Linked DNA regions of Panacibacter ginsenosidivorans. The main gene of each other region encodes a partner of the protein of the gene in region 2 in a complex. Links are inferred from orthologs where the notes say so. Each region holds a gene or a part of one and is shown on either strand. Other genes may lie near its edges.

Region 1 (17,050 bases), 2.6 Mb from region 2 along the record:
TGGATCTATTAAATATGCCATTGAGCGGGAACAATTTAAAACATCCATTGCCAATTTCGGTGCTATTAAACATAAGCTGGCAGAAATGGCCATTCGTTGTTGGGTTGGTGATAGTGCCTTATACAGAACTGGTCATAACATAGATAACAAGGAAGCAGAACTTTCAGCAAGTGGCTTATCTTATGAAAAAGCTTATTTAGGCGCAGCTGAAGAATACGCCATTGAATGTGCCATGCTTAAAGTATATGGCAGTGAGGTATTGGATTTTTGTGCAGATGAAGGGGTACAAATTCATGGCGGTAATGGTTTCAGTGATGAGTACGAGATAAGCAGGGCATACCGCGACAGCCGTATCAACCGCATTTATGAAGGTACCAACGAGATTAACCGGCTACTTACCGTCGATATGGTATTGAAACGTGCCATGAAAGGTAAGCTTGATCTTATGGGACCGGCAACTGCAGTCGCTAAGGAATTAATGAGTATCCCTGATTTCACCACAGATGACGCCCCGTTTGCAAAAGAAAAAAAATATGTAAGCAATTTCAAGAAAGCAATATTACTTGTGGCTGGGGCTGCTGTTCAGAAATTAATGATGAATCTTGAAAAAGAGCAGGAAGTATTGATGAATATAGCAGATATGGCTATTGATACCTACAATGCAGAAAGCGCTTTATTGCGCGTAATGAAACTTACAGATACTTTCGGGGAAGCGGCTGTTACTTTTCAAAAAGACATAATGCAAACTTATTTATATGACGCTGCTGATAGAATAAATAAGAACGGTAAAGATGCATTGAATGCATTCGCAGATGGGGATGACTTGCGTATGATGCATATAGGTCTAAAACGTTTTACAAAACTTGATCCTTTTGATACAAAATCGGCAAGAAGGCGTATTGCCGATAAAATGATTGAAGAAAAAAAATATTGCTTCTAAAATTTTCATATAAAATTATTTAGTGGCATAAGTATTGCCATAGTCTTGTCGGGTTGCATCTGATTAAATAACGCCTGCTTTCTTTTTACATACCGTTTATCATAATGAAATATTTTATAACATATAGCGTTTAAACCTATGACTTCTTCTTTCGTCAGTAGCAACTAAAAACAATTCTATGGATAAATCCGCAACCGTACTAACACACCACGCCTTAAAAGGAGGTGAGTGGCTTATTAAAGAAAGTGATTCTGCTGAAACCTTTATTCCTGAACAATTTAACGAAGAGCAGAAAATGGTGATGGATATGTGTCACCAGTTCATGGAAACTGAAATAATTCCCAACCATGCAAAAATTGAAAAAGATCCGCTTTATAATTTAACCCTTCTGGCAAAAGCCGGCGAACAAGGTTTGTTGGGCGTTAGTGTACCGGCAATATACGGTGGGCTTGAAAAAGATTTTGTTACTGGCAGTATCGTAATGGAAGGCCTGGGCCGTGGTTATTCATTTTCTGTTTCATATTTGGCTCATACAGGAATTGGCACTATGCCGATTTTATATTTTGGTACAGAAGCGCAAAGACTAAAATATATACCTAAACTGGCAACCGGCGAATGGATCGGAGCTTATGGACTTACAGAACCGGGAAGTGGCAGTGATGCCTTAGGTGCTAAAACAACGGCCATCCTGAGCGATGATGGTAAACATTATATTCTTAACGGGCAGAAGTGCTGGATAAGCAATGGCGGCTTTGCAAATGTATATACGGTATTTGCAAAAGTGGATGGAGATAAATTTACTGCATTTATTGTTGAGCGAGGTTTTGAAGGCTTTACGCAGGGTACAGAAGAACAAAAAATGGGAATCAAAGGTTCGTCAACTGTACAACTTTACTTTCAGGATTGCAAAGTACCGGTAGAAAATGTGTTGGGAGAAATCGGACGTGGACATATAATAGCGTTCAACATTTTAAATATTGGCCGTTATAAACTTTGCGCAGCAACAGTAGGCGCCAGTAAATCTGTTGTAGAATTATCACTCCAGTACGCCATGAACAGAGAGCAGTTTAAACAACCCATTTCAAATTTCGGTGCCATTAAACATAAACTTGCTGAAATGGCCATCCGTACATGGGTTGGCGAAAGCGCTACCTATCGGGTAGGTAGTATGATAAGTGAGCGTGATATAGAATTACTGCAATCAGGCGAACCATTTAATACTGCCTTTTTAGGTGCCGCAGAAGAATACGCAATAGAATGCGCCATGTTAAAAGTATTTGGCAGCGAGCTTTTGGATTATTGTGTAGACGAGGGGGTACAAATACATGGCGGCAATGGATTTAGTGACGAATATGAAATAAGTAAAGCCTACAGGGACAGCCGCGTCAACCGCATTTATGAAGGTACCAACGAGATTAACCGTTTATTGACTGTTGATATGATGCTTAAACGTGCCATGAAAGGAAAGCTTGATCTAATGGGGCCGGCAATGGCTGTAAGCAAAGAATTAATGAGCATTCCTACATTAGAAGAAAATGATGCACCTTTTGCAAAAGAAAGAAAGTATATATCCAACTTTAAAAAAGCCATCCTTATGGTGGCTGGTGCTGCCGTACAAAAGCTGATGATGAATCTTGATAAAGAACAGGAAGTGCTGATGAATATTGCAGATATGTGCATCAATACTTTTATGGCGGAAAGTGCATTGCTACGTGTACTAAAGTTAACAGAACTGTATGGTGCCAATGCAGTATTGGTTCAAAAAGATATGATGAACACTTACCTGTATGATGCAGCCGATAGTATTAATAAAGCTGGCAAAGATGCATTAAATGCCTTTGCAGATGGCGATGAATTGCGTATGATGCAAATTGGCCTGAGACGTTTTACCAAAACAGAACCATTTAACACCAAAGCGTCGCGCCGCCGCATTGCAGATAGGATGATAGAGGAAGGCTGTTATTGTTTCTAACATTTCCACATAAAATCTAAGCGCCGAAAAAAATTTTCGGCGCTTTTTGTTTATATGAGTTTCAGACTTACGGAATGCTATTAAGCTTTAGTTGTGTCACTCACTTGTGCGGCTTTGCCTACACTCAGCCAGATGCACTGAAATGTTTTTCCTTGTAGCTATAAAAACGGAACGATGAAGTGCTTGCGACGCAACAGAAGATGCTATAAGCACTACAGTTGGTATTAAAATTATTCTGCGTTTATTCTTTGGATTATCGCTTCTTTCTCAGGTTGTGAAAGTGTTGCATTTGTATGCTCATGAAGATGAGCTGCACGCTGCGTTATAATTTTATTTTGCCTGTAAAAAAGCTTGCATAAAGAGCAAATGCCCAAATGCAACAATAGCTGTATGCGTTGTTTAACCGTGAGTTTTCTTTCTTCTTTTAAAGAAATAAAATTAGTGGCCTCCTTACATGTTATCATCCATTTCATACGCACAACATCTATTTTGTAAACCAGTTTTTTTCAAGGCATGCTCTTAATTGCAGCTTTGCCCGGTGTATCAGTACCCAATAGTTAGACGATGTTAAATTTAACACCTTACATATTTCTTCACTGTCGAGCCCCTCAAGATATTTCATAGTGAACACCGTATCCTGAATTTGTTTTAGTTTATTCTTGCAGTTGCTGAGCACTTCATAGAATTCTTTCTTTGTAACAAGGCTGTCGCTGTCATCCCACTCTTTTGGGTGCATTGATTGTTTCCAATGCGCTGCTTCGTCAAAGTAAGGATCATCATCGGCCATTCCCGGCAAACTATCCGTTAAGCGTGTGGAAGCTTTTCGAAAATGATCAATAATCTTATTTTTTAAAATGGCGTACAACCAATTTTTTTCCGATATCTCTCCTTTAAAATTATCATAATTGCGCCATGCCGCCAGGAAGGTATCCTGCACCAGGTCTTTTGCGATTTCGCTGTCGTTTACACGCGGTAGTGCATACCGGTAGAGCATATCACTGTAATCATTTACCCATTTTGTAGCATCTAATTGTGCAGACATAAATCAAAAGTAAGGAAATGAAGAGCCTTTAATTTTATTTGATGACAAACATTTGTCAACGGCTTTACAAATACAAAAGGCTTTCACTTTGTTTTAATAGTTGCAGGTATTTGATGGAAAGCTTGTTCGAGTAACGCAAAAAGTTCAGGATGCTTTTGTTGCAGCAGATCGGGTCGTTCAAAAAAATATTCTGCCGCTACAGCAAAAAATTCTGTTTTACTGGTAGCCCCATAAATATTAATATCAGATTTTCCTTCTCTGATTTCTGTAATGGAATCGTTCATCAGGTTTAGCCACGGGATAGTATATTGTTTTTGTAAAAGTTGCTCAGGAATACCATCTGTTTCTCCATCTGCTTTGTCCAACAAATGCACAAATTCATGAATGCCAGTATTGTTTTTATCGGTCTCATTTTTGAATCCCAATCGCAGCGCAGGTTTGGAGAGTATCATCATTTGCTGCATAGCGCCAGTACCAACCATGCCTAAAGTATTTCGGTCTTTATCTGTAGTAGAAAACTGATCTGCAGTAAAAGTATCCTCGTAAAGTAAAACATTGCGCAGGTTGTAATAACGCCATTCATTAAAACCAAAAATTGGAATTACGGCGCTGCTTGCTACCAGTAATTTGTCAAGGTCATCTATTGTTGTATTTACACCACTTATGGTTATGTATGAAAAAATAGCTTTTATTTTTTCTTCAAAGCGGATTTTACCTGCATCATCAAGTGAACGATAGAAAGCAACATTATCTTCAAGTAACTGGCGATAGTTCTCAGGAAACACCGCTTTGTTTTCTTTTGTCTTCTTTTTTCCAAAGAGGATCCAAAACAAAATAGCACCGCAGATTACGAAAATGATAAGGCCGTTCATTTAACTAAGTTAGTATTAGAAAAAGATACAGCTAAGTTTTATGAAAAAATGAGTTGAATGCATCAAACTAGTTCAATCATTTCAAATGAGAACTTCTGTGACGCAGGAATTTCTTTAAATAGGGTAATGATTGGTCAATCAGCTTCCCAACAAATTATAAAAGCATTTGCAGACAAGAAAGACATCAAAACATTTTCGAATAAACCGCTTGATTCTACATTGAGTTTTGTGAAAGAAAAAGGTGCAGGTTTATTTATTGTTGGTTTGGACAGTCATGTTGGTTTTATTTATTACGATGGAAAAACATGTTGGTTTATACATTCCAAATGGGTAAATCCGAAAGCTGTTGTAAAAGAAATAGCTGAACAATCCGGCATTCTTTACTATTCAAAATATAGAATCGTTGGGAAGATCAGTAATAATAAAACATTATTGGATAAATGGGTTAATTAAGGCATGTTTTCAATTATGCTGCAACATTTGCTCCAGCACAAGAGTGCGACGCAACGAAAGCTTTATTCATGCTGCAAAGCCTGGTTCAAAAAACACCAAAATCTATCAAAAAATCACCGGGAAAATTGTGGGAAAATTGGCCGTTAAGATAGCTGTTAAACAGTTGCTTTTACTTAACTTCGCCCACTTGCAAAAAATGCAGGTATTACACACATATGAGCGAAGAATTAAAGCCTGCCGTATCTCCCCAACAAAATGGCTACGGTGCAGACAGTATACAGGTTTTGGAAGGCCTGGAAGCCGTAAGAAAAAGACCGGCAATGTACATTGGCGATATAGGTGTAAAAGGGTTACATCACCTGGTATACGAAGTTGTAGATAACTCCATTGATGAAGCGCTGGCCGGTTATTGCAAAAACATATTTGTTATTATTCATGAGGATAATTCCATCAGTGTTAGTGATGATGGTCGCGGTATTCCTACAGGTATTCACCAAAAAGAAGGTGTAAGCGCTTTACAGGTTGTAATGACTGTTTTGCATGCTGGTGGTAAATTTGATAAAAATACCTATAAAGTTTCTGGTGGTTTACATGGTGTGGGTGTTAGTTGTGTAAATGCATTGAGCAGTACTTTACATGTAACCGTAAACCGCGAGGGAAAAGTATTTGAACAGGAATACCATACGGGTATACCAGCATATCCTGTTCGTGAAATTGGTGTTACCGAAAAAACTGGTACCACTGTTCACTTCTGGCCGGATATGACCATTTTCCAGACAGGTATTTACAACAGGGAAATACTTGAAGGCCGTCTTCGTGAGCTTGCTTTTCTTAATAAACGTATCAGTATTACTATCACAGATCTTCGTGAAAAGGATGAAGACGGTAATAATTACAGCAAGAATTTTTACAGCGAAGGTGGCATTGTAGAGTTTGTTGAAATGCTGGATACTGCCGCTAAACGTACGCCGCTTATCCCTAAAACATTGTATGTGGAAGCACATGATGAAGCAAGCAATGTAGCAGTAGATGTAGCACTGACTTACAATGACGATTTTAAAGAGCATATTTTCTCTTACGTTAACAACATCAACACCATTGAAGGTGGCACACACGTAACGGGTTTCAGACAGGCGCTTACCAGGGTGTTTAAAACATATGGTGATAAGCAAGGCTTATTTGAAAAAGCAAAAGTGGAAGTAGAAGGTGATGATTTTCGTGAAGGCTTAACCGCTATTATTTCTGTGAAAGTTCCGGAGCCACAATTCGAAGGCCAGACAAAAACAAAACTTGGTAACAGCGAAGTAAGCGGTATTGTGCAAACAACCGTAGCCCGTGCATTGGAAGCATACCTGGAAGAAAATCCAAAAGAGGCTAAAAACATCATCAGTAAAGTTGTTCTTGCTGCGCAGGCACGTGTGGCAGCAAAGAAGGCAAGGGAAATGGTACAGCGTAAGACTGTTCTAAGCGGAAGCGGATTACCTGGTAAACTGGCCGACTGTAGCGAACGTGACCCTGAAAAATGCGAACTATTTTTGGTTGAAGGTGATAGCGCCGGTGGTACAGCAAAATCCGGTCGCGACAGAAGTCACCAGGCCATTCTTCCGTTGCGTGGTAAGATCCTGAACGTAGAGAAAGCCATGGAGCATAAGATCTACGAGAACGAGGAAATACGCAATATGTTTACAGCAATGGGTGTAAGCGTTGGAACGCCGGAAGATCCAAAAGCATTGAATCTTGCTAAACTGCGTTATCATAAGCTTATTATCATGACGGATGCCGATGTAGATGGTTCGCACATTGCAACGCTGATTCTTACGTTCATTTTCCGTTACATGAAAGAACTGGTAGAACAAGGTTACGTGTACATTGCACAGCCACCTTTGTATCTTATTAAGAAAGGTAAAGAGCAGGAGTACGCCTACAATGAAGATCAACGCAGGACACTTATTACCAAGCTTGGCGGTGGTAAAGACGACAGCGTAACTACACAGCGCTACAAAGGTCTTGGCGAAATGAATTCAGAACAGCTTTGGGAAACTACACTTGACCCAACACGCAGAACATTGAAGCAGGTAACCATTGATAATATGATAACTGCAGATGAAATTTTTACAAGGCTGATGGGTGATGAAGTAGCTCCACGCCGCGAATTCATTGAATCGCATGCCAAGTATGCGAGGATTGATGTGTAACTAATTCCGGTTTCTTTTAAAAATATTTGCCATGCAAACTATGCATGGTTTTCTTTTTTATGGGTCCTGCATTTTTCTTGCTATGAGGCTTCTCTTGCGTCGCACACTTGTACTTTTAGTTGATATTTCGGCAGGAAAAAAGAAGTCGTTGGAGTAAAATTTCGTCCTGGCAGGAAACTTGTGAATGTTTTTGTGTGCAATACTTTTTTCTACGTCTGTTGCAGATTATAAAAAAAAAATATAGATTGTGCTGTTTCTAAGGGTAAAAATCTATTAACTAACCAATTAAATACTTAAAAATGGACACTTCGAAAATGATTAAAGCATACTGCCTTAAAACAAAAGAAAAGAATGTTCCTATGCAGGATGCTGTTGTAAGCAAAACTGCAAAAGGCGGTTATATGGCTTCCGGTCATGATGGAAAAGGAAATAAAATGGCGGCCATTCTTAGCGAAGCGAAAGCTTTACAAGCCATTGCTGATGGTGTGGCAAAGAAAGGTTTCTAAGATCTATACAAGATTCAAATAAAAAGCAGCGAAAGTTTTCGCTGCTTTTTATTTATATATGCCTGAGCAATAGTATGCTTTGAAAATATTTTGATCATTAAAGAACAAACTGTACAAGAGTGCGACGCAAGAAATGATTTATAGTAGTAATGCGGCCGGATACAAAAGATTCCCTTTATTTGATCAATCGTAAACAATAAGGATACCTGTATATTTTGCCTTCGCTTGCTTTAATTGTCGCGACAATTCTCCAAACCAATGAAAGCACTCCAATAAGTATAAGAACAGGAATACCTATTAAAATTATAGAAAGAGGAATACAAACCATTACTGCTAAAAAAAGTGTTATCTGGAAATTCAAAGATTCTTTTGCATGATCTGCAACAAATTCTGACTGATCTTTTTTAATAAGATAAATAATTAGCGGTGCAAGAAATGATGCTACAAATGTTAATACGTGTGCAAGCAGGCCCAATGTTTTTTCATCACTGGTAGGCACAATTGCCGGTAAACTATCTGTACCGAGAAAAGAGTTTTGTGACATAGTGCGGGGGATTTTAGAGAAAGATAAAGAAATGAAATGAATTCTGCAAAAGCTTATGCCTCCATTACTTCTTTCTTTCTTATAACTGCATTATGCATTAGCTTGAGAAATCTTTGCATAGCTTCCATGCCTTTTATATCATCCACAACCAACAGGAAATTTTTAGCTACCTGTTTTAACCTTGCTTTGTTGGTACCTGTTTGTAAATATTGCAAAGTGTTTTTAAAGATGTCTGATTCAAAATAAGGAGAATCATTTCTGTTAATAAAATAGCAACGCAGGGTTTCTGATTTCAGGCTCATTTTTTCGAAGCCAAGATCTACAGCGAGCCAGCGGCAACGTACCGTTGTAAAAAGATCTTCGACAGCTTTTGGCATTGGACCAAAACGATCCAGCATCTCTGCATGAAAAGCAACAAGGTCTTCTTCGGTTTCGCAACTATCCAATCTTGTATATAACGATAAGCGTTCTGTAATGCTTTCTACATAATCATCAGGGATAAGAATTTCCAGATCGGTATCGATGGTACAATCACTTACATAATCATCCTGTTTGCTGATCTCTTCTTTAAAAAGATCTTTGAATGAAGTGCGTTTTAATTCACGTATTGCTTCATCAAGAATTTTCTGGTACATTTCAAAACCTATCTCAGCCATAAAACCACTCTGTTCACCACCTAACATATTGCCTGCACCGCGTATATCAAGGTCACGCATAGCGATCTGAAAGCCGCTTCCAAGATCACTAAACTGTTCCAGTGTTTGCAAACGTTTACGGGAATCAGTTGGCAACGTACTCATTGCAGGAGCGAGTAAATAACAAAATGCTTTCTTATTACTACGCCCAACGCGGCCACGCAACTGGTGCAGATCGCTCAATCCAAAATGATGTGCATTGTTTACAATAATGGTATTTACGTTTGGAATGTCCACACCGCTTTCAACGATATTGGTACAAACCAATACATCGTATTTTTTATCAATAAAATCAAGGATTCGTTCTTCCAGTTCATGACCTTCAAGTTGCCCATGAGCATACCCAATGCTAAGATCGGGGCAGAGACTTTGTATCAACCCAGACATTTCGCCCAGGCCCTGTACACGGTTATGTATAAAGAAAACCTGGCCGCCGCGTTCTGTTTCATAATAGATGGCATCTCTTATGAAATCAGGATTGAATACCTGTACTTCTGTTTGTATAGGTTGACGGTTTGGTGGCGGTGTATTAATAATACTGAGATCTCTTGCTCCCATTAAACTGAATTGCAGTGTACGTGGAATTGGCGTTGCCGTTAGCGTTAAGCAATCAACGTTTGTCTTTAACGTTTTCAACTTTTCTTTATGACCTACACCAAACTTTTGCTCTTCATCAATCACCATGATGCCAAGGTCTTTGAATTTTACTTCTTTACCCAACAAACCATGAGTACCTATGATGATATCTATTTTGCCTTCTTCTAATTTCTTTAAAGTCTCTTTTTTCTCCTTTGCAGATTTGAAACGATTTACATAATCAACGGTAACCGGAAAATCTTTCAACCTATCGCTAAAAGTTTTATAATGCTGAAATGCAAGAATGGTGGTTGGTACCAATACAGCAGCTTGTTTGCCATCGACACAACTTTTAAATGCTGCACGAATGGCTACTTCTGTTTTACCAAAACCTACATCGCCACAAACAAGACGATCCATCGGTGATGGACTTTCCATATCTTTTTTTACATCTGCTGTTGCTTTACTTTGATCCGGTGTGTCTTCATATATAAAAGAAGCTTCCAGTTCGGTCTGCATATAATTATCCGGAGAATGTGCAAAGCCTTGTTGCGCTTTTCTTTGTGCATATAGCTTGATGAGATCGAATGCTATTTCCTTTACTTTAGCCTTCGTCTTCTCTTTCAGCCTGTTCCATACATCGCTACCCAGCTTATTTATTTTTGGTATCGTTCCTTCTTTGCCTGTGTATTTTGAGATCTTATGCAGCGAGTTGATATTTACATAAAGTATATCGCTGTCTTTATAAATAATGCGTACGGCTTCCTGTAGCTTGCCATTCACTTCAAGTTTTTGCAAGCCACTGTAAGTACCCACACCATGATCTATATGCGTAACAAAGTCTCCGGGCTGCAGATCACGTAATGTTTTTAAAGTAAGAGCTTTGTTTTTGTTGTATGCCTGTTTTACGCGATACTTATGATAACGTTGAAATATCTGGTGATCTGTATAACAAATAACTTTCAGGTCTTCATCTATAAACCCTTCATGAATAGAAGTTGCGACAGGTACAAATTGTATTTCAGTATTGAGATCATTGAAGATGCTGTTGAGCCTTTCCAGTTGTTTTGCCTGCTCTGCAAAAATGTAAATGCTATATTTTGCAGACTCATGAGCTTTCAGGTCTTTTATCAGCAAATCGAATTGACGGTTAAAGGCAGGTTGAGGTTTGGTAGCAAACTCTATTTCAAATGTTGCAAGTTGTGGCTTAAATCCAAACTCTACAATATGTCTTGACGCAAGTTGCTTTTCAATCACATCGTGCTTTACAAAATCATCCCATTTTATTTCTTTCACAACCTGCGTATCATCGTCTTCATCACTGTTCTGCATGCGATATCCGTCATCAAGCAAAGCGATAAAACCTTCCAGGTCTTCTTCCTGCAAAAAGATCTTCTCTTTTATTACATCCCAATCCTTTAACCACACAATCGTGTTTTCGGGGAGAAATTCGAGTAATGAAACTTTCTCACCACTATCAAACTGTGTTTCAATATTTGGTATAATGCTTACTTGCAAAAGCTTTCGTTCACTAAGCTGTGTTTCCGGATCAAAGATTCGTATGCTGTCCACATCATTACCAAACAATTCTACACGATAAGGCTTTTCATTTCCAAAAGAATAAATATCCAGTATGCCTCCACGCAGTGCAAACTGGCCAGGTTCATACACAAAATCTGTTCGTGTAAAACCATACATTACAAACAACTCCAAAAGACTTTCGAGATTTATGGTGTCGTTTGTTTTTATACTGATAATATTACTGCTAAGTGTTTTTGGCAAAACAACTTTTTCAAACAGTGCTTCCGGGTAAGTAACAATGATCTTCTTATTACCGCCGGCAGCAAGTCTCGTAAGTGTTTCCGTACGTAGCATTACATGCGAAGAGTTGAGCAGTTTAAAATTCTTCCTGTTCTTGAATGATGCCGGAAAATAAAACAGGTCCAACGCACTGGTAAGATTCTCCAGCGTGTTGTGAAAATAAGCCGCATCTTCCGCATCGTTCAAAACAACAAGATGATTTAGTTGCTGCGTATTAGTATGCATGAACACACTGCTTACCACAAATTCTGCACTGCTGCCCTGTAAATTTTTGAGAAAGATTTTTTGGGTATCGGCAAAAAGAAGCCTGTCCGTCAGCTGAAAAAGACGGGGAGATTGTTGATACTGTTCCAGCAACGCACTTAAGTTCATAATCTGCGGCTGCAAAGATAGTTGGTTTTATTTTGTTGAGCCAGCACCAGCAATGCTATTTAACATTGTTGCGTCGCACACTTGTACTGAAGAATAGATGTGAGCTAATAGCGAGTCGTGAGCAATTGCGTTTTGCTCGTAGCTCATGGCTCAAAGCTCGCAGCTTGCTTATTATTCCGAACGTACAAGTGAGTGACACAACCGGCGATGCTACAGGCACTACAGCCAGTACCAAAATCTTAACTTTCGCATTTAGTTGCATAAACAACTTTGTATTACATTTGATAATCAAAATTTATTTTATGCAGGAAGCATATATTGTTGCCGGTTACCGCACCGCAGTAGGTAAAAGCAAGAAAGGTGGTCTGCGTTTTTACAGGCCCGATGATCTTGCGGTGGAAGTGATAAAAGGACTAATGGCATCGGTACCGCAACTGGAAGCAAAACGTGTGGATGATGTAATTGTAGGCAACGCTGTGCCTGAAGCAGAACAGGGATTACAGTTTGGGCGTATCATTGCCGCCAAAGCATTGGGCATAGAAGTGGCAGGTATTACTATCAACCGCTATTGCGCAAGTGGTCTCGAAAGCATTGCTATGGCTACAGCCAAAATCCGTACAGGCATGGCTGATTGCATTATTGCAGGCGGCACAGAAAGCATGAGCCTTGTTCCAACTGCTGGCTGGAAAACAGTTCCTTCTTATGCTATTGCCAAAGACGACCCTGATTATTATTTAAGTATGGGTCTTACTGCAGAAGCTGTAGCAAAAGAATTTAAAGTAAGCAGAGAAGACCAGGATGCATTTGCATTGAACTCGCATAAAAAAGCGATGCATGCTATACAGAATGGTTATTTTAAACCAGGCATATTGCCTGTTAATGTAGAAGAAGTTTACTTAAATGAAAAAGGCAAGAAAGCAACACGCAATTATGTAATAGATACAGATGAAGGCGTACGTGCGGATACAACAATAGATGCATTGGCAAAATTGAAACCCGCATTTGCGTTGGGTGGTTCTGTTACTGCGGGGAACTCATCTCAAACAAGTGATGGGGCTGCTTTTGTAATTGTAATGAGCGAAAGAATGATCAATGAACTTGGTCTTAAACCAATAGGACGTTTGGTGAACAGTGCAGTTGCTGGTGTGCATCCGCGCATAATGGGTATAGGACCGGTTGCTGCAATACCAAAGGTTTTGAAACAGGCCAGTATGAATCTTGCAGATATTGACCTGATAGAATTGAATGAAGCTTTTGCATCACAATCGCTTGCTGTAATACGTGAACTTAATTTAGATCCTGATATAGTAAACATCAACGGTGGGGCTATCGCACTCGGTCATCCCTTGGGTTGCACAGGTTGTAAACTTACCGTGCAATTACTTGGTGATATGAAAAGACTGAACAAAAAATATGGTATGGTTACAGCTTGTGTTGGTGGTGGACAAGGCATTGCAGGCATCATTGAAAATATTGTGTAATTTTTCTACTGCTGAGAAGCAAAGGCATATAGAAAAAAGGTATTAAGGCTTTGGCCTCTCCGTCTCGGCAATTATATTAATTTAAAAGGGTTCCTCCTGGAGTAGAACCCTTTTTTGTTAACTTTATTCAGCATGACTTTTGTCAGTATTTAAACTGTTAGCCTTTTTTAACTTCGTATAGAAATTAAACCACCATGAATACCATACTGGTTCCTACAGACTTTTCGCCTGCTGCAAGAAATGCAGCCATGTATGCTATCAATTTTGCAAAACAGGTAAAATGTAAAAAGATCATTTTCTACAATGCTTACCAGACACCTATTGTAACAGATGCTAATATGGCTATAGTGGATGCTATTGACATAGAAGAAATGAAAAAGGCAAGCGAGGAAAATCTTACTGCTTTTAAGCTAACACTAAAAGCATTTTGTGATAAGAATATGGAGTTAGAAACACTGAGTGAATATGGTGTGTTAACCATGGATATTAATGAAGTGTGCACAAATAATAATATTGACCTGATAGTGATGGGCGTTACCGGCACCGGAAAAATTGCAGAAAATCTTATTGGTAGTTTCGCTATTGATGTTTCAAGAAAAGCCACAGTGCCAGTGATCATTGTACCTCCGGACGCCGGCTATACAGATATAAAAGAAATTATGCTGGCCTGCGATTTTTCACAGGTGGTAGAAACCACACCCGTTGATCCTATAAAAAGAATACTGAATGAAACCAGTGCAAAATTATTTGTGGTAAACATCGACCACAGGCAAAAACACTTTACTGCAGATACCCCCTTTGAAAGTTTAATGCTTGACACTTTATTGCAGGGTTACAATCCGGAATATCATTTTATTGATGATGCAGATTTTGTACAGGCCATCAACAAATTTGCATTGGAAAAAGAAGTTGACCTTATTATTACTATTCCAAAAAAGATGGGCTGGTTCGATGCGCTTTTTCACAAGAGCCATACCAAAGCATTGGCCTTTCATAGCCATGTACCGTTAATGGTAGTGCATTAATCATTTTTTTGGATCCGGCTATAGTACTTTGTGCATCGCCTGTTGCGTTGCATTACGTTCATCTGCAGAATATAAATTTAACAGGCAAAATGCTGTACTGTGTGTTTCCTGAATACAGGATTGCAATTATTCTTCATCGTTCTTTTCTGCATTCATAAAATAACTCACCGCGCCACTCGTACATTTGCGAACCTGATCAATAATTTTATCTGTGCTAGCACCATTAATTTCTACCCAGGGTCTATTTTTCGGATTAAACACATCAGGCAATCCCCTGAAACAAATAGCTGAATGAATACAAACATCGGGTTTCCAAACAACAGTAACTTCTCCGTTGGAATATTTATGTGTTTTTACAGGCATATTATTTTTTATCGGTAAATTAAATGATAAAACTGAAAATAAAAATTGCCGAACAGGCTTGAGTTATAAATATTTTGCTGCCCTTGCCAGGTCTTCCGGTGTATCTATCTCTACACCCATATAATCAACAACAACCATCTTAAGCGGAATGCCATTTTCAAGATAGCGCAGGCATTCAATTTTTTCTGCAGATTCAAGTGGAGTCATGGGCCAGTTGGTAAAATTTATCAATGCCTGTTTACGAAATGCGTACACACCAATATGCTCGTAATAAGTAATGGCCATCTCTTTATTACGGGGATAAGGAATTACAGAACGGCTGAAGAAAATGGCATTGCAATTCTTGTCAACGGCTACTTTCACGTAATTAGGATCTTCTATGTATTGTTGTTCTTTCAACACCTGCATTAAACTTGCTACCTGCACCTTTTTTCCTTCATCAACTTCGAAAACGTGTAAGAGTTTTTTTAGCGGTTCACGTTTTACAAATGGTTCATCACCCTGCACATTCACTACTATATCCACATTCATATCTGCAACAGCTTCCGCAATTCTATCGCTGCCACTTTCGTGCGGTCTTTTACTCATTACCGCTTTGCCACCATGCTGTGTAATTTCATTGAAAATAATATCGCTGTCCGTTGCAACGATCACCTCATCAAACAAACCGGTGGCAATTGTATTATCGTAAGTATGTCTTATCACAGGTTTATTACCCAGCACTTGCATCAGCTTGGCAGGAAATCTGGTAGCCGCATAACGTGCAGGAATCAATGCAACTTTCTTCATAGAAAAACTTTATTGCAAAGATGCGGATTAACACATTTAAAAATCAAGACGATTACTAAGACGTTTTAATTCTATTTCCGCAGACTTAGCAACAAAATTCAGGTTAACCAATAAATACCCGGCATTCTCAAAAGTTTGTTGTGCATTTTTTACGTCAACTATTGTGGCGTTTCTAAGCTCGAATTTTTTCAATACAAGATCAAGCAATTGTTGTGCGAGTGAATAATTTTCTTTTTGCGTTTCCAATTGTTCTAAGGCACTTGCATAAGACTGGTATTTTTTTACAGCATTGGATTCATTGTCCTTAAGTAAAGACTCTTTTTGGATCTTTGCGTTCTTTGTGTCTATCTCAGCCACTCTCTGCTGGCGCTTATATGCAGAGCCATTATAAATTGGGATAGAGAGATTTAATCCGAAGGTTGGGCCGTATGTTTGATTCAGTAATGTAAATCCTGCAGCACTTTGAGAGCGGTTGTAATTAAACCCCGTATTTAAACGCAGCGATGGATAACGTTGTGCAGTGATCTCTTTTTCTACCAGCTGATTGATGTTAATCTGTTGTTCTGCTGCAATAACCTCAGGGCTTGCAGGAAGATTATTCAGTACACTGTCCAGCAAAATATTTTTACCGGTAATAATGGTATCATTTATGGTTATGGTACTGTCGGTTTTCAGATTTAATGAAGTCAGAAAATCTGTTTTTGCCTGGTCAATAATTACCAGTTGTGCCTGCTTACTTAATTGCAAAGTATTCAGGTCAAGCTGCGATTGAAACAGGTCTGCATTATTAGCATAGCCTGCAGACTGTTGTGCTTTTACAATTTCGAGGCGTTGCGACGCAGCATCTATAGAAGCATTCAATGTTTTTAAATAACTCTGCTGGCGTACCACGTCATAATATTGCGTCATCACCAATGCGATCGTATTTTGAATCTGAACATTTAGCAACTGCTCGCTTTGCTGTTGTAATTGTTCAAGCCTTTTTTTAGTAGTTACCACACGCATTCCATTGTACAAAAGAATACTTCCGGTAACACCAGCTGTAAGATTGTTTGCAGCAACACCACTCTTGTTTGTGTTGGTGCCATTACTCAATTTTTGATTGAGGCTGGTGATCTGTTCATTATCATTTGCCGTAGCAGATACTGTTGGATACCCGCCCGCCACACCATAGTTATTTAATATAGTGTTTGCTTCTACATTGTTTTTCGCAAGCTGAATATCAAAACTGTTCTTCAATGCAATATTGATCGCTTCTTCCAGGGTAAGTCTTTGTTGTGCTTTTGCCTGAAAGCTGATCAATAATAATACGACAAGAAATTTTTTCATTACTGTTTATTATACAAATCAATTTTTTGAAGCCAGCTAAAGTCCTTTACTCATCGCCTCTTGTGTCACTCACTT
Region 2 (16,538 bases):
TTTATTTTATAGCCATTGGCTTGTTTTGTAAAAAACATCTCAAGCCTTTCAGGAGATAAGTTCTTTATATTTCTTTCATTATAAACGCCTTTAGCTGCAAATTGAAGCGCATCGCTGTCAATATCTGTAGCAAATATTTTTACAGTGTTGTCTTTTTGCGTAGCTGTTAATTCTTCCTGTACAAGCATGGCAAGGGAATAGGCTTCTTCACCTGTAGCGCAGCCGGCTACCCAGATTTTTATTTCTTCTCCATTTGATTTGTCTTTAATGATTCCGGGGATCACTTTTGTTTTCAGGATCTCAAAAGCATCAGGATCCCTGAAAAAAGAAGTAACACTTATTAAAAAATCTTTGGCAAGTATTTGTAACTCTGCTTTATTGGTCTTTAATAGGCCAAAATAGCTTTCCATATTGCGATAGTTAAGAAGAGAAGCTCTTCTCCTGATCCTTCTAAAGATAGTAGTAGTTTTGTAATCAGAAAAGTCAACAGGTAACTGCTCTTTAATAAGATCTGTTATATTGCCCATTATTTTTTCTTCCTCTTCATTACTAAATTCTTCATCGGGCAATTTCGTTTTTTCTGCTACATATTGCTCTATTATATTGGGCATTTGTTCAGGCTCAACAACATAGTCAGCATTACCACTAGCAATAGCACTAATCGGCATTTCATTAAATTCTGCTGTTTTAGGATCACTCACTATCACCATGCCACCTCCATTTTTTATAGCTTCAATACCTTCTGTACCGTCAGACCCGGTACCCGAAAGAATAATACCGATGGCTTTATTGCCCCTCTCGTTTGCAAGAGAGTTAAAAAAAGTATTGATTGTACGATTGGGTATGCCTTTTACTTTATCGGTCAGCAATAAACGGCCATCATCAATCGTCATGATATTTGTACTTGGAATAAGGTAAATATTATTGGACTCTACAAACATGTTGTTTTGCGCTTCAACAACTTTCAGCTTTGTGTGTTTGGCAAGCAATGCGGCCATCATACTTTTATAATCTGCTGATAAGTGCTGGATAACAATGTATGAAACACCGTCCAAGGGAGTATGGTCGAAAAAAGAATTGATCTCCTGCAGCCCGCCTGCAGAGGCGCCGATGGCTATTATATATTGTTCATTTTTCATTATGGGAAGTTCAAGATATGTTCAAAAAAATCGGTTTCAGAACAGGTTTAACTTGCATTAATCTTTAGCCAGGCTCGTGAATTATTAAATATAAGATGACGAATAGGGAAATATGCTGATTAAAATCATCTTTTAGGTTAATAGGTATAAGACTTCGTCGCGTTGCACTCTTGTACTTTCTGTATGATTGAGCTGAAGTTTATATGTGTCAAGGCGGAAGTTTATAAAAGTTATTAACTAGTTATCTAATGCAGAGTTTTTTATTGCTGGCCGTTAACAGCGGTCTTATTATTTGCGAAAGCCATAGCATTTTTAAATATTTTTAAAATAACCTCCGGATAGATTGGTTTGGTAATATAATCAAATGCTCCATGTTCTTTCAATTCCATTTCAATATTGGAATTAAGGTAACCTGTCATTATGATCACAATTGTATCCGGGCTTATTTCTTTTACCTTAATTAATATATCAAGACCGTTTGAATCTCCGAGGTTATAGTCACACAAAACAATATCGAAGTGTTTTCGGGTGAAAAGCTGAATACCTTCTTTAGCAGTATATGCAGCATCTGCACAGAACCCAATTTTTAGAAGGACCCTGGTTAATAACTTACAGGTATCCGTATCATCATCTATTATTAAAACTTGCCGCCCCATAAATTATATGTGTTGAATTATTTAAAGGTAGTTCTTATTTCAGGCTTGCTTGTAATAAATATTCTTAGCATATAATGCCTGTTAATAAAGAAAATTGGAATGATAAATATGCCCAAATTTTTTTCTGATGAAGTAATCAGAAGTATTGGCAAGTATTTCCTAAACAGAATATTAGGTGCATTAATTATATAAATGAAAATATTTTTGGAGTTTATAAAATGTAATTTATAAACCGGGGGGAACTAATTCCACATAGTACACTTAATACTTTGCTTCTTTCCAGTTTTCAGGCATAAAATACTTATGGAACAATACTTGTTTTAATTATTGTAAAACAAGCTATTTATGAAAAAAATTATTATTACTGCATGTTCACTGCTTATTATGTCTGCAGCATTTACACAAACACAAAAAGGAAATGTATTGGTTGGTGCAGACCTTGCAGGTTTTGGTTTGAATTTCCAGGAAGGTAATACACAATTCAGTTTAAACCTGAACCCCAAAGCAGGATGGTTTATTAAAGACAATATGCTTTTAGGTGCTGAAGTAAATTTTGGTCTCAACACACAAAAGGGAGCTACTGCAACTAATTATGGCGTGGGTGCTTTTGCAAGAAAATATTTTGGCGCTGAAGCAACTAACCTTGCACGAACCACCAAATGGTTTGTAGAAGCAAATGCAGGTATCAATGGTACCAATCTTTCAGGAGATAATGTAGAAAAAACAAGCACTAACGGACTTGGTGTGGGAATTGGTCCCGGCCTCTCCTATTTTCTTAATCAGAATATTGCACTGGAAGCATTAGTAAAATATAACCTTACTGTAGGTTTTGGAAGTTCAACTACTAATAACAACATAGGTTTTGGCTTAGGGTTTCAGATCTATCTGCCAGGCAAACAGGTAAAGCAATTGGCTAAAGATCCCATGAAATAAAAAATATTCCTGCAGCATCAAATGATGCGCAGTGTTTATACAGTACAAGAGTGCGACGCAACAGAAGCTGAAGATTTAACAGAAAGCCGGTTACAAAAAATTCCTACTTAAAATCTACACCGGCAGCGTTTTTGCTTTCAGTTTAGATGCATACTTTCAATTGCTTCGCACTTATTTTTATCTTTTGAAATCAAACAACGTGGCAGTGAACTCGCCACGTTCTCTTTTTTTAAACAAAGCAGCAAAGTCTCCTTTATACCGTAAAGTTTTTGGCACAAGCAACTCTCCCACTCTTGTCATTTCAACCTGCATGTTAACATCAAAATCGTAAACACCAACTTTATAACTGAGTGCATAATTACGTGCAAGCACTTCAAATGTTTTATAATCGAACCATGTTGTCATTTCATCCATCACAATATCATCCCTGCCGAACATACCCAGATCTTCTTTTGGTTTTATGGTAAACACATAAGCAAAGCTGCCTTTATAATCAATGAAGTCAAGTTTGTAATCATACAGCTTGTGTGCATCATCATCGTAGAGATCCAGTTTGTTACCAATGAATGGAATGCCTGGAATTTTCTTACCCGGATCGAAGAACAACATCTTTAATTGTTCTTTATGTTTTTCCATTCCTGATTTATTTCTAAGATCAAACTCATGGCCTGTAACAATATTTGTTTCACCGCATACTTTTCCTTTGGTAAGAAAAATTGATGCGTACATTTCTGCAGTAGTATAATTGTAATTGCCTTTCTTATCAAAATAATCACCGGTTGTTTGCTGGTTAATGATCTCCATGGTGCGGCAACTATCTTCTCTATGTTGCGTTGTTTTGCTGTCCCAGCTTGCTTTTACGCTACCACCTTTGTTAAGCATGCGTATATCGTTGTAAGAACTGAATTCGATAATGTGCAGGTTGCGGAATGCCTTATAAAAAGTAGTATCGTTCTTAATGCGCTGTAAGATATTTTTATAATCAAGATTATTTTTTACAACAGCTTCGGGCAAAGTAATCTGCTGGTTATCCCATATAACTGTAGTATCCTGTGCGTAGGTGTAAGTAAAAAAGGTTAGCGATATTAAAAGAGCGATGCAATATTTCATTTAGGAAAAACCATTTTATAATCCACTTTTATCTTGCCTTTGGAAATGTCATTTAATTTACCCTGCAGCATTTTTTTCTTTAATGGTTTCAGGTAATCAATAAATAATTTACCTTCTATATGGTCATACTCATGTTGTATAATACGGGCTGTAATGCCATTGAATGTTTCTGTGTGCGGCTGAAAATTTTCATCAAGATATTCAATAGTCACTTCTTCAGGGCGCAAAATATCTTCGCGTATTTTAGGAATGCTTAGACAACCTTCATTATAACTCCAGTCATCACCGCCAAAATCTGCAATATGTGCATTAATGAAAACTTTCTTTACACCTGGCTCATCAGGGTATTGACCTTTATCATCTTCTTCCTGGTGCTCAAAGATCTGAGCACTGTCCATTACAAAAAGGCGGATATTCCTATTAACCTGCGGTGCCGCCAAACCCACACCATTACTGGCATACATGGTTTCCCACATATCAGCTATCAATTTATCAAGTTGAGGATATTCCGGTTCTATATCCAACGCTTTCTTTCTTAAAACATCTGCTCCGTATGCAACAATGGGTAAAATCATAAAACCTTCTAAATTAAAAATTGCCGCAAATATAATTCTTAGCTTGTTAATGGTTGAACAAAAAGCACATTATACATGGCGGTTCAGGTATTCCTGCAGCATAATAGTGGCGGCAATTTCGTCTACATTCTTTTTATTTTGGCGGTCTTTTTTCTTCATTCCCATCTCGTGCATGGCCTGTACCGCCAATTTTGAAGTGTAACGTTCATCCACTGTTTGCACAGTCATAGTGGGGAATTCTTTATGTAGTTTTTTGATGAATGCCTGTACTAATGGCGTGGCATGCGTATCGCTTTCATCCCAGTTCTTGGGTTCACCTATAAGTATTAATTCCACAATTTCATCCTGGAAATATTTTTTAAGAAAAGGCATCAGGTCTTTTGTATCAACAGCAGTAAGGCCGCTTGCAATGATCTGTAATGGATCAGTTACAGCGAGGCCTGTTCTTTTTGCACCATAATCAATTGAAAGTATTCTTGCCATAAATTTTTATAAAAATATTTTTTTGAGCCCGGCTTATGAATATACATTTAACATCGTTGCGTCGCACTCTTGTACACTTTATTCCTTACGCAACTTTTATAAAAGCAACAGATCAGCAATTACTAGTACACCAAATACCACACTGGCAATACCATTTGCCGTCATGAAAGCAATATTTACACGACTAAGATCATTGGGTTTTACAATAGAATGCTGGTAAATGAGCATGCCGACAAATACTATTATTCCTGCCCAATACAACCAGCTAAAACCACCATATACGCCAGCAGCAATAACACATGCAGCGCTTAATACATGCAATAATTTTGAAACACGCAATGCTTTTGATTTACCAAGCATAGCAGGAATAGAATAGAGTTGTTGAGATTGATCAAACTCAATATCCTGCAAAGCATAAATGATATCAAAGCCACTAACCCAGCATATTACAGCTAATGAAAACAAGATTGGCAAAACATCAAACCTGCCGGTAACAGCAAGATAAGCGCCTATTGGTGCTAATGATAAACCGAGACCTAACACTAAATGACAAAGTGGTGTAAAACGTTTTGTATAACTATAGAACAATACAACAAATAATGCAACAGGTGATAAATAAAAACAGATTTTATTTATAAAAAAAGTAGCGGTAATAAACAACACGCAATTCAATATCACAAACCTTAGTGCACTGTTGGCAGAGATAATACCTTTTGGAATTTCACGAATAGCAGTACGTGGATTCTTTGCATCAAAACTTCTGTCTAAATAACGGTTGAAAGCCATAGCTGCACTGCGTGCTGTTATCATACAGATAAGAATTAAAATAAGTCTCCAGATTGCCCAATCAAAAGGAATTATACTTAAGGGTTTTATAGCATAATCAATATATCGCATTGGAATTTGAGAATATGGTAATGCAATAAAAAATCCAATCATTGCAAAAGGCAATGCAAAAATGGTATGACTAAATTTTACTAAACTCAAATAATTCTTTACTGTACTCATCAATAATTCTATTTTAAAAATTCCAGTCTTTGTTCGGACAATTTATACAATACAATCCCTGCAGCTACAGAAATATTCAGTGAATGTTTCATACCCAACTGTGGTATTTCTATACAACCATCACAAAGTTTTATAACGTCACTATTCACACCTTCCACTTCATTACCAAATACAACAGCCAGTTTCTCTTCTTGTTCAGCAGTAAATTTTTCTAATGAAATACTTCCTTCTGCCTGTTCAATAGCAAAAACTTTATACCCTCTTTCTTTTAACTGCCGGACCGCTTCCATTGTAGTTGAGAAATGAATCCAATCAACCGTTTCTGTTGCACCCAATGCTGTTTTATGAATATCCCTGTGTGGTGGTTGTGCTGTATAACCGCATAAACAAATGCCCTCCAGTAAAAATGCATCTGCTGTTCTGAACACACTTCCTACATTATGCATACTGCGAATATTATCTAATACTGCAATGATCGTATTTTTCTTCGCCGCCTTAAATTCTTCTACTGATTTACGGCTCAGTTCATCCATGCTCAGTTTACGCATTATAGAAGCCCCCATCCCCTAAAGGGGTGTTTAAAACCGCAAAGATAGTTGTGAGTTTTTAAATCAGCGTTGGGTTTGAATATGCTTCATATAGAATAAAGCGTACAAGAGTGCGACGCAACGGCAGCTTAATTATTAATTTTACGCCGGGCTAATAAAAATTGTCAGCTATGATTTATTGGAAATGCAAGCCATTCCGTGATCTTACTGTATTTGAACTCTATGCTATTTTACGTTTACGCAGCGAGATTTTTGTGGTAGAGCAAAATTGTGTGTTTCTTGATATGGATAATAAAGACCAGCATTGCTATCATCTATGCGGATGGGATGGGGATGTGCCGGCGGCTTATGTAAGATTAGTTCCGCCCGGGATTTCTTATACAGAACCTTCCATTGGCAGGGTAGTTACAAATGCTGGTTACCGTAAAAGCGGTACCGGCCGTGTACTTATGCAAAAGGCCATCGAACACTGCGGATTGCTTTTTGGTAAGACAAGAATAAAAATTGGTGCACAGTTATACCTGAAGAAATTCTATGAATCATTGGGCTTTGTTCAATGCAGCGATATTTACCTGGAAGATGATATTGAACATATTGAAATGATTTTTGAGCCTGTTGAATAATTTATACGAGAATTAATACGTTTATAGAGCACAACCAATTAAAACATACTATTTTGCACGTATGCACGGACTGTGTAAAAAAATACTAACTGCTATTAGTTTCCTTTTGCTTACGTCAGCCTATACCTTTTCTCAAAAAACGTATGATTTGGATGGGTTAAGAGACTTAACCAATTACTGGGAAATTGATGTTTCTGTAGGAGCCAACCAATTCCTGGGAGATTTAGGTGGTAATAAAGGCATTGGCCGCGACGGCCTTAAGGATTATATGTTTGATGTAAACAGGATATTGGCAGGGGCATCCTGTACGTACAATATCAACAATTATTCGGCAGTAAATCTGGGTATTAATTTTGCCATGATTACCGGTGCAGACAGCCTTATAAATAATACCGGCGACATGGAGCGTTGGCGTTACTGGCGCAATCTTAGTTTTAAATCGAATGTAATAGAAGCTACCGGAACTTATACCTGGTATCCTATTATGCACCTTTACCATAACAGGATGGAGCTTTTCAGATTCAACCCATATATAAGTGCAGGTCTTGGTGTGATGCATTTCAATCCTAAAGCTAATTTGGATGGTCATTGGTATGCTTTACAACCACTCAGACTCGAAGGCGAAGGGTTTCAGGAGTATCCAGACAGAAAGCCGTATGCACGTACCGTTTTATTCATTCCGATCAATGTTGGTGTAAAATATTATTTTAATAACCGCTTTGGCTTATCTGCAGGCTGGATGATACGTAAGACCTTTACGGATTATATGGATGATATCAGCACTACTTATATAGATCCTACCTTATTCGATAAATATTTCACGCCTGAAAAAGCTGCAGTTGCAAAACAATTATACGCCAGATCCAGAAAACCGGAGAAGGTTAGACCAGATATTCTTAAAGCTGATAATACAGATAAAGACAGCTACACCACTTTTTATCTCAGGCTTAGTATCAGGCTCGATAAGAAATTATACATCTACTATCCCAAATTATAATTCCTTTTATTTTTTTTAGCCCGCCTGCACACAAAATATGGAGCTTTTGTTGCGTCGCACTCTTGTACTTTAGTAAATATATGGAGCTGTGTTTGGAATGAAATTTATTTCAATTCTAATTTCAAAAATCTCGCCGTATGACTTTCTTTATTATTGATCATTTCTTCCGGTGTGCCTTCAAATAAAATTCTGCCACCCCCATCGCCACCTTCAGGACCAAGATCTATAATATGATCGGCTACTTTTATCACGTCAAGATTGTGTTCAATTACTAGCACAGTATTACCACGATCGACAAGTTTATTCAATACATCAAGCAAATGCTGTATATCCTGGAAATGTAATCCTGTAGTGGGTTCATCAAGAATATAAAATGTTTTACCGGTATCTTTTTTCGCAAGCTCTGTTGCAAGCTTTACACGTTGCGCCTCGCCACCACTCAATGTTACAGCAGATTGACCAAGCGTTATATAACCAAGCCCAACATCCTGTAACACTTTTATTTTACGATAGAGATAATGTACGGGCTGAAAAAATTCACAGGCTTCATCGACCGTCATGTTCAGTACATCGCTGATAGATTTTCCTTTATAACGGATCTCTAAGGTTTCGCGGTTATAACGTTTGCCATTGCATTTTTCGCAGTGCACATATACGTCTGGTAAGAAATTCATTTCAATCACACGCATGCCACTGCCTTCACAAACTTCGCATCTGCCACTTTTTACATTAAATGAAAAACGGCCAGCATTATAACCTCGGATCTTTGCTTCAGGAACAGATGCATATAAAGTTCTTATCTCCGTAAAGAACCCACAATAAGTAGCGGGATTACTGCGTGGTGTTCGACCAATAGGACTCTGGTCTATTTCAATTACTTTATCAAGATGTTCCAAACCTTTTACACTTTTATACTCCATAACAGCATAACGTGAATTATAAGCATGCTTGGCCAGCAATGGATAAAGCGTTTCATTGATCAATGTTGATTTACCACTCCCACTGACTCCCGTAACCACGATGAATTTAGCTAATGGAAATTTCACAGAAACATCTTTAAGATTATTACCCTTTGCGCCTTTTAGTTCAAGTGTTTTGCCATTGCCTTTTCTTCTTTCTTTAGGCACTGCAATACTTTTCTTACCACTTAAATATTGTGATGTTTCTGAATTCGATTGCATCACTTCTTTCGGTGTTCCTGCTGCAACGATCTCACCGCCATGTTTACCGGCTTTAGGACCAATATCCACAAGATAATCTGATGCCATCATGATGTCCTTATCATGCTCAACAACTAATACACTGTTACCAATATCGCGAAGATTTTGTAATGCTGTTATCAAACGATGATTATCTCTTTGATGCAATCCAATAGAAGGTTCATCAAGAATATAAGTAATGCCCTGCAATTGTGATCCTATTTGGGTTGCAAGTCTTATGCGCTGACTTTCGCCGCCACTCAATGTTCTTGATGGACGATTAACAGAAAGATAAGTCAACCCAACATCTAATAAGAATTGTAACCGCTCTCTTATTTCTTTAAGAACATCTTTTGCAATGGTGTTCTGTTTATTGCTCAACCTTTTTTCGATTCCATTGAACCAGATCATCAGTTTATCAAGATTCATTTCACTCAACTCAGAAATATTCTTTTCATCTATTTTAAACCACAAACTTTCTTTCTTTAGTCTTGCGCCGTTACAAGTTGGACAATTTTTCAATATCATGTATTTCTGCACCCACTCTCTCAGCACCTCTGTACTGTAAGAAGAAGAGAACCACCTTTTAAGCATAGGGATAATGCCTTCATAACTTCCTGTATATTCATGTGGAACAGTTTCGTCATCCGTGTCTACTTCTAATGAAGCATTAATATTTTTATCGCCAAACAAAAGCAGGTCTAATTGTTCTTTTGGTAAGTCTCTTATTGGTACATCTAATCTTATCTTATACTTTTTTGCAAATGCCACCACCTGTTGAAATACACTTGCATCTCTCTCTTCTCCCAAAGGCACAATACCACCTTCTCTTACCGTTTTAGATTGATCTGGTAAAACTTCATTCATATCTATGGTAAATACGCTTCCCAGGCCTTTGCAGGTTGGACAGGCACCATAGGGAGAGTTAAATGAGAACGCGTTAGGTGATGGCTCCTCATAACTAATGCCTGTATCGAGGCACATTAGTTGTTTTGAATATTGCACCACATTATCATCCTCATTCACCAGCAAAAACATCAGGTCTTTTCCCATTTTTAAAGTCTGCTGTACACTCTGACTGATGCGTACTTTAAATTCCTGTTCAACTTTCAAGCGGTCGATTACAACTTCAATATCATGAATCTTATAACGGTCAACCTGCATACGGGCTGTAATATCTTTCACTTCACCATCCACACGCACTTTTACAAAACCTTTCTTTCGAATGTCTTCAAACAATTCACGGTAATGACCTTTGCGACCACGCACCAACGGGGCAAGTAATGTTATTTTTTTGCCTTTGAATTTCTGAAAAATATTTTCTACAATTTCCTCTTCACTAAACTTCACCATTTTCTTTCCGGTGTTGTAGCTATATGCTTCTCCTATTCTTGCATATAACAAACGCAAAAAATCATACACTTCTGTAACTGTGCCAACAGTGGACCGGGGATTTTTATTAGTGGTTTTTTGCTCAATAGAAATCACCGGAGATAAACCTGTTATCTTATCTACATCCGGCCTTTCCATATCTCCAATGAATTGTCTTGCATACGCACTAAAGCTTTCCATGTAGCGACGCTGCCCTTCATTGAAAATGGTATCAAAAGCCAACGAAGATTTTCCGCTGCCGCTAACACCTGTAAAAACAACCAGCTTATTTTTGGGAATAGTGATGTCAATGTTTTTCAGGTTATGTTCTCTTGCGCCAATCACTTCAATCACTTCTTCATGCCGCACACCAATTGTTGCAGCTGTTTCAACTTTCTTTTTCGCCATAATAGTTTGCTAAACGTCAAAATTAGCTAACTGGTTCTTAAAGACAAGGCTAATTTTTTGAACCTGGGCACAATGCTACTATTAAGCAACCGTTGCGTCGCACTCTTTTACTCCTGTGCTTGCTTCAACAAAAAAAGGCACCACCATTATTTAGCAGTGCTTGTTTTGACATAAAAATCTATCCCTTGATTTTTATTCCTTTAAAAATCTCAATAGAATACTATTGTCTTTTTGCTTTATTGTTACATAATATAAGCCCGGTTTTAGTTTCCCAACATTTACAGAATAACTTCCTGAACCTGATGAACGGCTTTGAAAAATAATTCTTCCATAAGATGATGAAACTGAAATCATATTTTTAACGGAAGGATCAAGACCTTCAATTTGCAGCACATCCCGTACAGGGTTTGGATATATTTTCACACCGGATGTTACAGAATAAGAGGCATTGACGTTTGTTGAACTGCTATCAGTTGTTTGAGCTAATAATTTATTGGATAAAATACAACAAATAAAAAGAAAGCAGAGCAGGAAACTCTTCTTCATAAGGGTACGTTTTTAAAAGTTTAAAGTACTTAGGCGGATTAAATTCAAGCTTTGTAAAATTAAAACTGAATTTTTATAATGGAATTTAAAAAATGCTATAATTCTTTTGCGTCTTTAAAACCTTATTAAGTAAATCGATCCTTATTTAAAAGTTCACTAAGTTGTTACGCATATATTTAAGTGTTGATTTAGTGATGAGCATATAGTTCACATCAGATCATTAAAGTGTTGCAGATGAAGTGTGCGACGCAAGGAATGATGCTACAAGTTATATTGCCGGTAACAAAAAAATATAAACTCCTTTTATGTTTTCTCTATTTGGTAAAAAAGACAAAATGCCTGCAATAAAGATTGCAGATCATGTTTGGGTGTCATCTAACGCAAAGATGAATGCATGCATAGATTTAGTAAAAGCAAAAACAGATGTAATCTTTATATGCTGGTTTGAAGAAACGCTACAGCAACTGCAATCTTTTTTCGGGCAGCATGCTATAAATGCTGAAGTAATTATGTACCGGCAGGCATCAAAAGTATATATACATGAAAGGAAGATAATTTTTGCAGAACATTACCCACTTTCCCTGAAAGAGCAACAATTGTTTTTATCATTGGGATTGCAGGAAGCAATTGTTTACAGTGCACTTGATGAACCACTCTTTAAATATTTTGGTGGAGAAAATATAACTGTGTTGCTGACGAATTTAGGCATGCAGGAAAATGAATCTCTCGAGCATCCTATGATAGGTCGTGCACTTAAAAATGCACAGAAGAAAATAGCAAAAGAGATTATAGCGGAACAAGCAGCAAGATCACAGCAGGATTGGTTTAGAAGCAATCTTGCTCATTGATATTTTTTATAGTCCATTTCAAACAATAAAGCCATCGTGAGGAATCACGATGGCCCTGTTTAAAGATCAAGCTTAAAGTTAATATTTCACAAATTTTGTATTATAGATAATACTGCCTTCTTTAGTGATGACGGTTACAAAATAGCTGCCTGCGGTGAGCCTGCTTACATCGATCTTAGTGTTTGCTGCGCCTTTTTGCTGCATGATGGTTCTGCCGTATACATCCGCTATTTTGATGACAGATTGTTCCGGCATTTTTGTGGTTGCTATATTTATGATCGTGTGCGCCGGATTTGGATACACCTTCATGCCGCTTTTGCTTTGTTGTGCAATAAGCGATGATGCATCTTTACTGCTTGGGCCTGTGCCCTGAACGGCTCTTAAGGTGTAGCAGGTTGATGCATTGTATTCATTTGCATTGGCACCGGCTACTTTAATATAATGTGTGCCTTTGGCGACTGTGATTGTGATGCTTTCATTTGCTGTGCCGGTATTTATGGAACTGCCGGTGAACTTCTGATTGACATTATAAGTATAGATATTATAATCTGCAGGCAGATTGGTAAGTGTTACCGTTATAGGACCTGGTGCAGGGATAGTAAGTTTGTAATAATCCACATCGCCTGATGCATTGATGGTTCCATACACATCTGTACTGAATGGTATATCCACTGCTGTAGCAAAATTATTATTATTTGCAGTAGTATCGAATTTGCCGGGGCAGGTTGCACTTGTGGTAAATGAAGTAGTATTATAAGCACTGCTACCTGATGCGCATACAGCTTTTACACGCCATTCATAATTTGTCTCGCTTAGTAAACCGCTGACATTTACTGAAGTGGCTGTGGTACCTGAGGCTACATTAATCCAGTTTTGTGTATTGGTGGCACGGTATCCTGCTGTATAACCAAGTGCTCCGCTTACTGCAGTCCAATTGAAGGTGGCTGATGAAGCTGTAATATTGGTGGTAGTTAATGTTACCGGCACACCGCAACCTACTGCTATTAATGTGGTAAATTGTGCAGTAGTGTAATTGCTGGTATTGCCATATATACAGTTTGTTCTCACCCTCCAGTCGTAGGTGGTATTAGCATTTAAGCTGCTTAAGTTAACGGAAGTAGCCGTGGTGCCTGTTGCAGCATTGACCCAGTTGATTGATGCCGCATCTTTATAATCTATATCATAGCTTGCTGCTCCTGTTACGGCACTCCAGCTAATAGTCGCTGTTGATGAACTAATGGCTGATGATACAAGGCCTGATGGGTCATTACATACCGGTGTGGCGGTGGTGAACTGTGAGGTTGAATAAGCACTACTACCTGATGCGCAATTCGTTTTCACTCTCCAGTCATAAACTGTGCTATAATTTAAACTGCTTAAGTCTACAGAGATAGCTGTAGTGCCTGTTGCCGCATTGATCCAGCTACTTGATGCTGCATCTTTATAATCCACATCATAACTTGTTGCACCGGTTGCTGAACTCCAACTAATTGATGCTGATGAAGTGGTAATTGAAGACGCTGCAAGTCCTGACGGTGCTGTACTACACAATGTTGTAAACTGTGCACTGGTATATGTGGTGCTACCTGAAGAACAATTTGCTCTTATCCTGTAATCATATCCTGAACCTGTAGTTAATCCACTTAGGTTTACAGATGTTGATGTTGTTGCTGTTGCTGCATTTGTCCAGGTGCCTGTTGATGTTAATTTGTAATCGAAATCATAGCTTACCGCTCCAGAAGATGCAGACCAGCTTATAGTTGCTGAAGTATTGGTAATGGATGATGCTGATAAGCCTGTTGGAGCAATATCACATAAAGTTGTAAACTGCGCGCCAGTGTAGGAAGTACTACCTGCAGCACAGTTAGCTCTTACCCTGTAATCATAAACTGAACCTGCTGTTAAGCTATTTAGGTTTACAGATGTTGATGTTGTTGCTGTTGCTGCATTTGTCCAGATACCTGTTGATGTTAATTTGTAATCCACATCATAGCTTACTGCACCTGTAGATGCAGACCAGCTAATGGTTGCTGAATTATTTGTTACAGACGATGCAGATAAACCTGATGGTGCAACATTACACAATGTTGTAAATTGTTCGCTTGTATAAGATGTACTGCCTGATGCACAGTTTGCTCTCACCCTGTAATCATATACTGTACCTGTTGATAATCCACTCAGGGTTACTGAAGTTGATGTTGTGGCTGTTGCTGCATTTGTCCAGGTACCTGAAGAAGCTAACTTGTAATCCACAGTATAAGAAGAAGCGCCTGCAGAAGCTGTCCAACTGAGTATAGCACCTGAATTGGTAATGGAGGATGCAGACAGGCCTGATGGCGCAGCGCTACATAATGTTGTAAAATTTGTTCCGGATATATAAGCCGTGCTGCCAGATGAGCAATTAGCTCTTACTCTGAAATTATAAACAGAACTTGATACCAGGTTGGCTATGTCCACTGTTGTAGCAGTAGTTGCGTTTGCAGCCCTAGTCCAAATACTTGCTGAGCTTAATTTGTAATCAACTTTATAAGATGCTGCACCAGCTACGGCTGTCCAGCTAAGGGTTGCAGTTGAATTGGTAATATTTGATGATGTAAGGCCAGTTGGTGTAGCACTACACAAACTGGTAAACTGTGCGGTTGCATAATCTCCATTATTTAATGGACAATTTGTTTTTACTCTAAAGTCGTAAAGAGTTCCTTGCATTAACCCTGTAATATTTACGCTTGTTGAAGTAGTGGCTGTTGCTGCATTTGTCCATGCACCGGAGGGGGATATTCTGTAATCTACATCATATGATGTAGCTCCGGTTACGGCTGTCCATCCGAGTGTAGCACTGCTATTAGTGATGGATGATGCTTTCAGCCCTATAGCTGTTCCACAGGAACCTACATAGAAATTCACATTTGATATATCGTAAAAGATATTTCCTATTGCTTCTATTTTAATACGACAAGCGCCACTTGTTACATTTGGTACAGTAATCGCTTCAGTGCCGTCATTGGGTGTACTGGCGGCAAGAACATATGGGAATGTTTGCCCTCCATCTGTTGACATAGATATTTTCACATTGGCTGCAAGTGTGTTTGTACTGTTAACACTCCAGGTGATTGTTTGTGTTGTTCCGGCACCTACACTAACTGCTGTGTTGGGAGAGGTAACTGCAAAGGGTCCGGTAGTGCCGGAAACAGTTACAACCACATCATCACTGACATTAGCACTGCCGCCACTATGATTATCTCTTACTGTAAATCTAAAGTTCAATGTTCTTGATACAGATGGCAATACTTCCCATTTACCTGTATTATTACTGTCTAGTACAACCTGAAGTCTTGGAAATGATCTGGATGTATTGGTGACAGGTAAGAAAGACCTGAAGGCAGGCCCCTTCGTAGTAGTTGATGTTGGGTAGGTATTAGAATTTGTACTTGTGCCATATGCATCCATTTGTTCCCAGCAATAAGTTGGCACATCTGCTGCATCTGCATCTGTTGATGTTCCTGTTAAAATAAATGGTGTTGATTTTGGTACAGTATAATCTGATCCGGCATTGGCAGTAGGTAAATTATTGATTAAAGAACTGGTTGTACCACAAGTGTTACCCGAACCAGTTTGAATATAATCGGTTATCTGCTGAATACTAATTGCATGATAGTATGGATCACTGTGCGCCTGAAGATCTGTAGCACCCGTAATACCAGCATATCCCATAATTGTAGAAGCACTTCCAGGTTCTACCTGTGCTATTGTGCCTTCTATGCTATGCGTAAAAGTATGATTGCCACCTAACTGATGTCCCAATTCATGCGTCCAGTAATCTATGATAAGATAGTCGCCCTGATATTCTCCGTACATGTTCCATCCCCGACCTTTGCCGATAGAGCCTGAAGGTGTTTTGCAAACACAACCAATACAGCCTGCGTTGCCATTATTTTTTTCAGTATTATAATTAAGCATGTGGCCAATATCATAATTCGCATCACCTATTACACTTGTACAAGTGTTTTGGGTTTCAGTATTCCAGGTTGTTGTGGTAAAACTTGGTGTCCATGTACTAAATGGATCAGTAGTAGCGTCAAGATAAATGATACTTG

What was found.
Region 1: the proteins of uvrA (region 2) and mfd are in contact, whole or in part, in a crystal structure (PDB 4DFC), measured with the Escherichia coli proteins. The link is inferred for Panacibacter ginsenosidivorans from one-to-one orthologs.

The regions. Positions count from the first base shown.
Region 1 is NZ_CP042435.1:2,921,019-2,938,068, forward strand. The notes cover bases 8,378-12,362. They hold mfd (transcription-repair coupling factor), read right to left. Parts: upstream 11,989-12,362; coding sequence 8,578-11,988; downstream 8,378-8,577. Other genes in these bases: FRZ67_RS12360 (DUF4870 domain-containing protein), read right to left, coding at 8,378-8,524; FRZ67_RS12370 (acetyl-CoA C-acyltransferase), read left to right, coding at 12,291-12,362. In the rest of the region: FRZ67_RS12320 (acyl-CoA dehydrogenase FadE), read left to right, coding at 1-940; FRZ67_RS12325 (acyl-CoA dehydrogenase FadE), read left to right, coding at 1,119-2,912; FRZ67_RS24000 (anti-sigma factor family protein), read right to left, coding at 3,143-3,385; FRZ67_RS12335 (sigma-70 family RNA polymerase sigma factor), read right to left, coding at 3,397-3,954; FRZ67_RS12340 (M90 family metallopeptidase), read right to left, coding at 4,038-4,826; FRZ67_RS12345 (hypothetical protein), read left to right, coding at 4,953-5,279; gyrB (DNA topoisomerase (ATP-hydrolyzing) subunit B), read left to right, coding at 5,495-7,474; FRZ67_RS12355 (hypothetical protein), read left to right, coding at 7,774-7,980; more of FRZ67_RS12360, read right to left, coding at 8,156-8,377; more of FRZ67_RS12370, read left to right, coding at 12,363-13,469; FRZ67_RS12375 (universal stress protein), read left to right, coding at 13,664-14,494; FRZ67_RS12380 ((4Fe-4S)-binding protein), read right to left, coding at 14,621-14,857; kdsB (3-deoxy-manno-octulosonate cytidylyltransferase), read right to left, coding at 14,921-15,646; FRZ67_RS12390 (TolC family protein), read right to left, coding at 15,683-16,975. UniProt on the Escherichia coli protein: Couples transcription and DNA repair by recognizing RNA polymerase (RNAP) stalled at DNA lesions. Mediates ATP-dependent release of RNAP and its truncated transcript from the DNA, and recruitment of nucleotide excision repair machinery to the damaged site.
Region 2 is NZ_CP042435.1:321,842-338,379, forward strand. What follows is about bases 7,977-11,449. They hold uvrA (excinuclease ABC subunit UvrA), read right to left. Parts: upstream 11,051-11,449; coding sequence 8,177-11,050; downstream 7,977-8,176. Other genes in these bases: FRZ67_RS01320 (hypothetical protein), read left to right, coding at 7,977-8,072; FRZ67_RS01330 (T9SS type A sorting domain-containing protein), read right to left, coding at 11,243-11,449. Outside these bases: FRZ67_RS01275 (CheR family methyltransferase), read right to left, coding at 1-1,139; FRZ67_RS01280 (response regulator), read right to left, coding at 1,400-1,795; FRZ67_RS01285 (outer membrane beta-barrel protein), read left to right, coding at 2,141-2,728; FRZ67_RS01290 (hypothetical protein), read right to left, coding at 2,906-3,838; def (peptide deformylase), read right to left, coding at 3,835-4,413; Holliday junction resolvase RuvX, read right to left, coding at 4,483-4,896; FRZ67_RS01305 (UbiA-like polyprenyltransferase), read right to left, coding at 4,993-5,904; FRZ67_RS01310 (RNA methyltransferase), read right to left, coding at 5,913-6,467; FRZ67_RS01315 (GNAT family N-acetyltransferase), read left to right, coding at 6,623-7,075; more of FRZ67_RS01320, read left to right, coding at 7,224-7,976; more of FRZ67_RS01330, read right to left, coding at 11,450-11,596; FRZ67_RS01335 (hypothetical protein), read left to right, coding at 11,902-12,444; FRZ67_RS01340 (fibronectin type III domain-containing protein), read right to left, coding at 12,523-16,538. UniProt on the Escherichia coli protein: The UvrABC repair system catalyzes the recognition and processing of DNA lesions. UvrA is an ATPase and a DNA-binding protein. A damage recognition complex composed of 2 UvrA and 2 UvrB subunits scans DNA for abnormalities.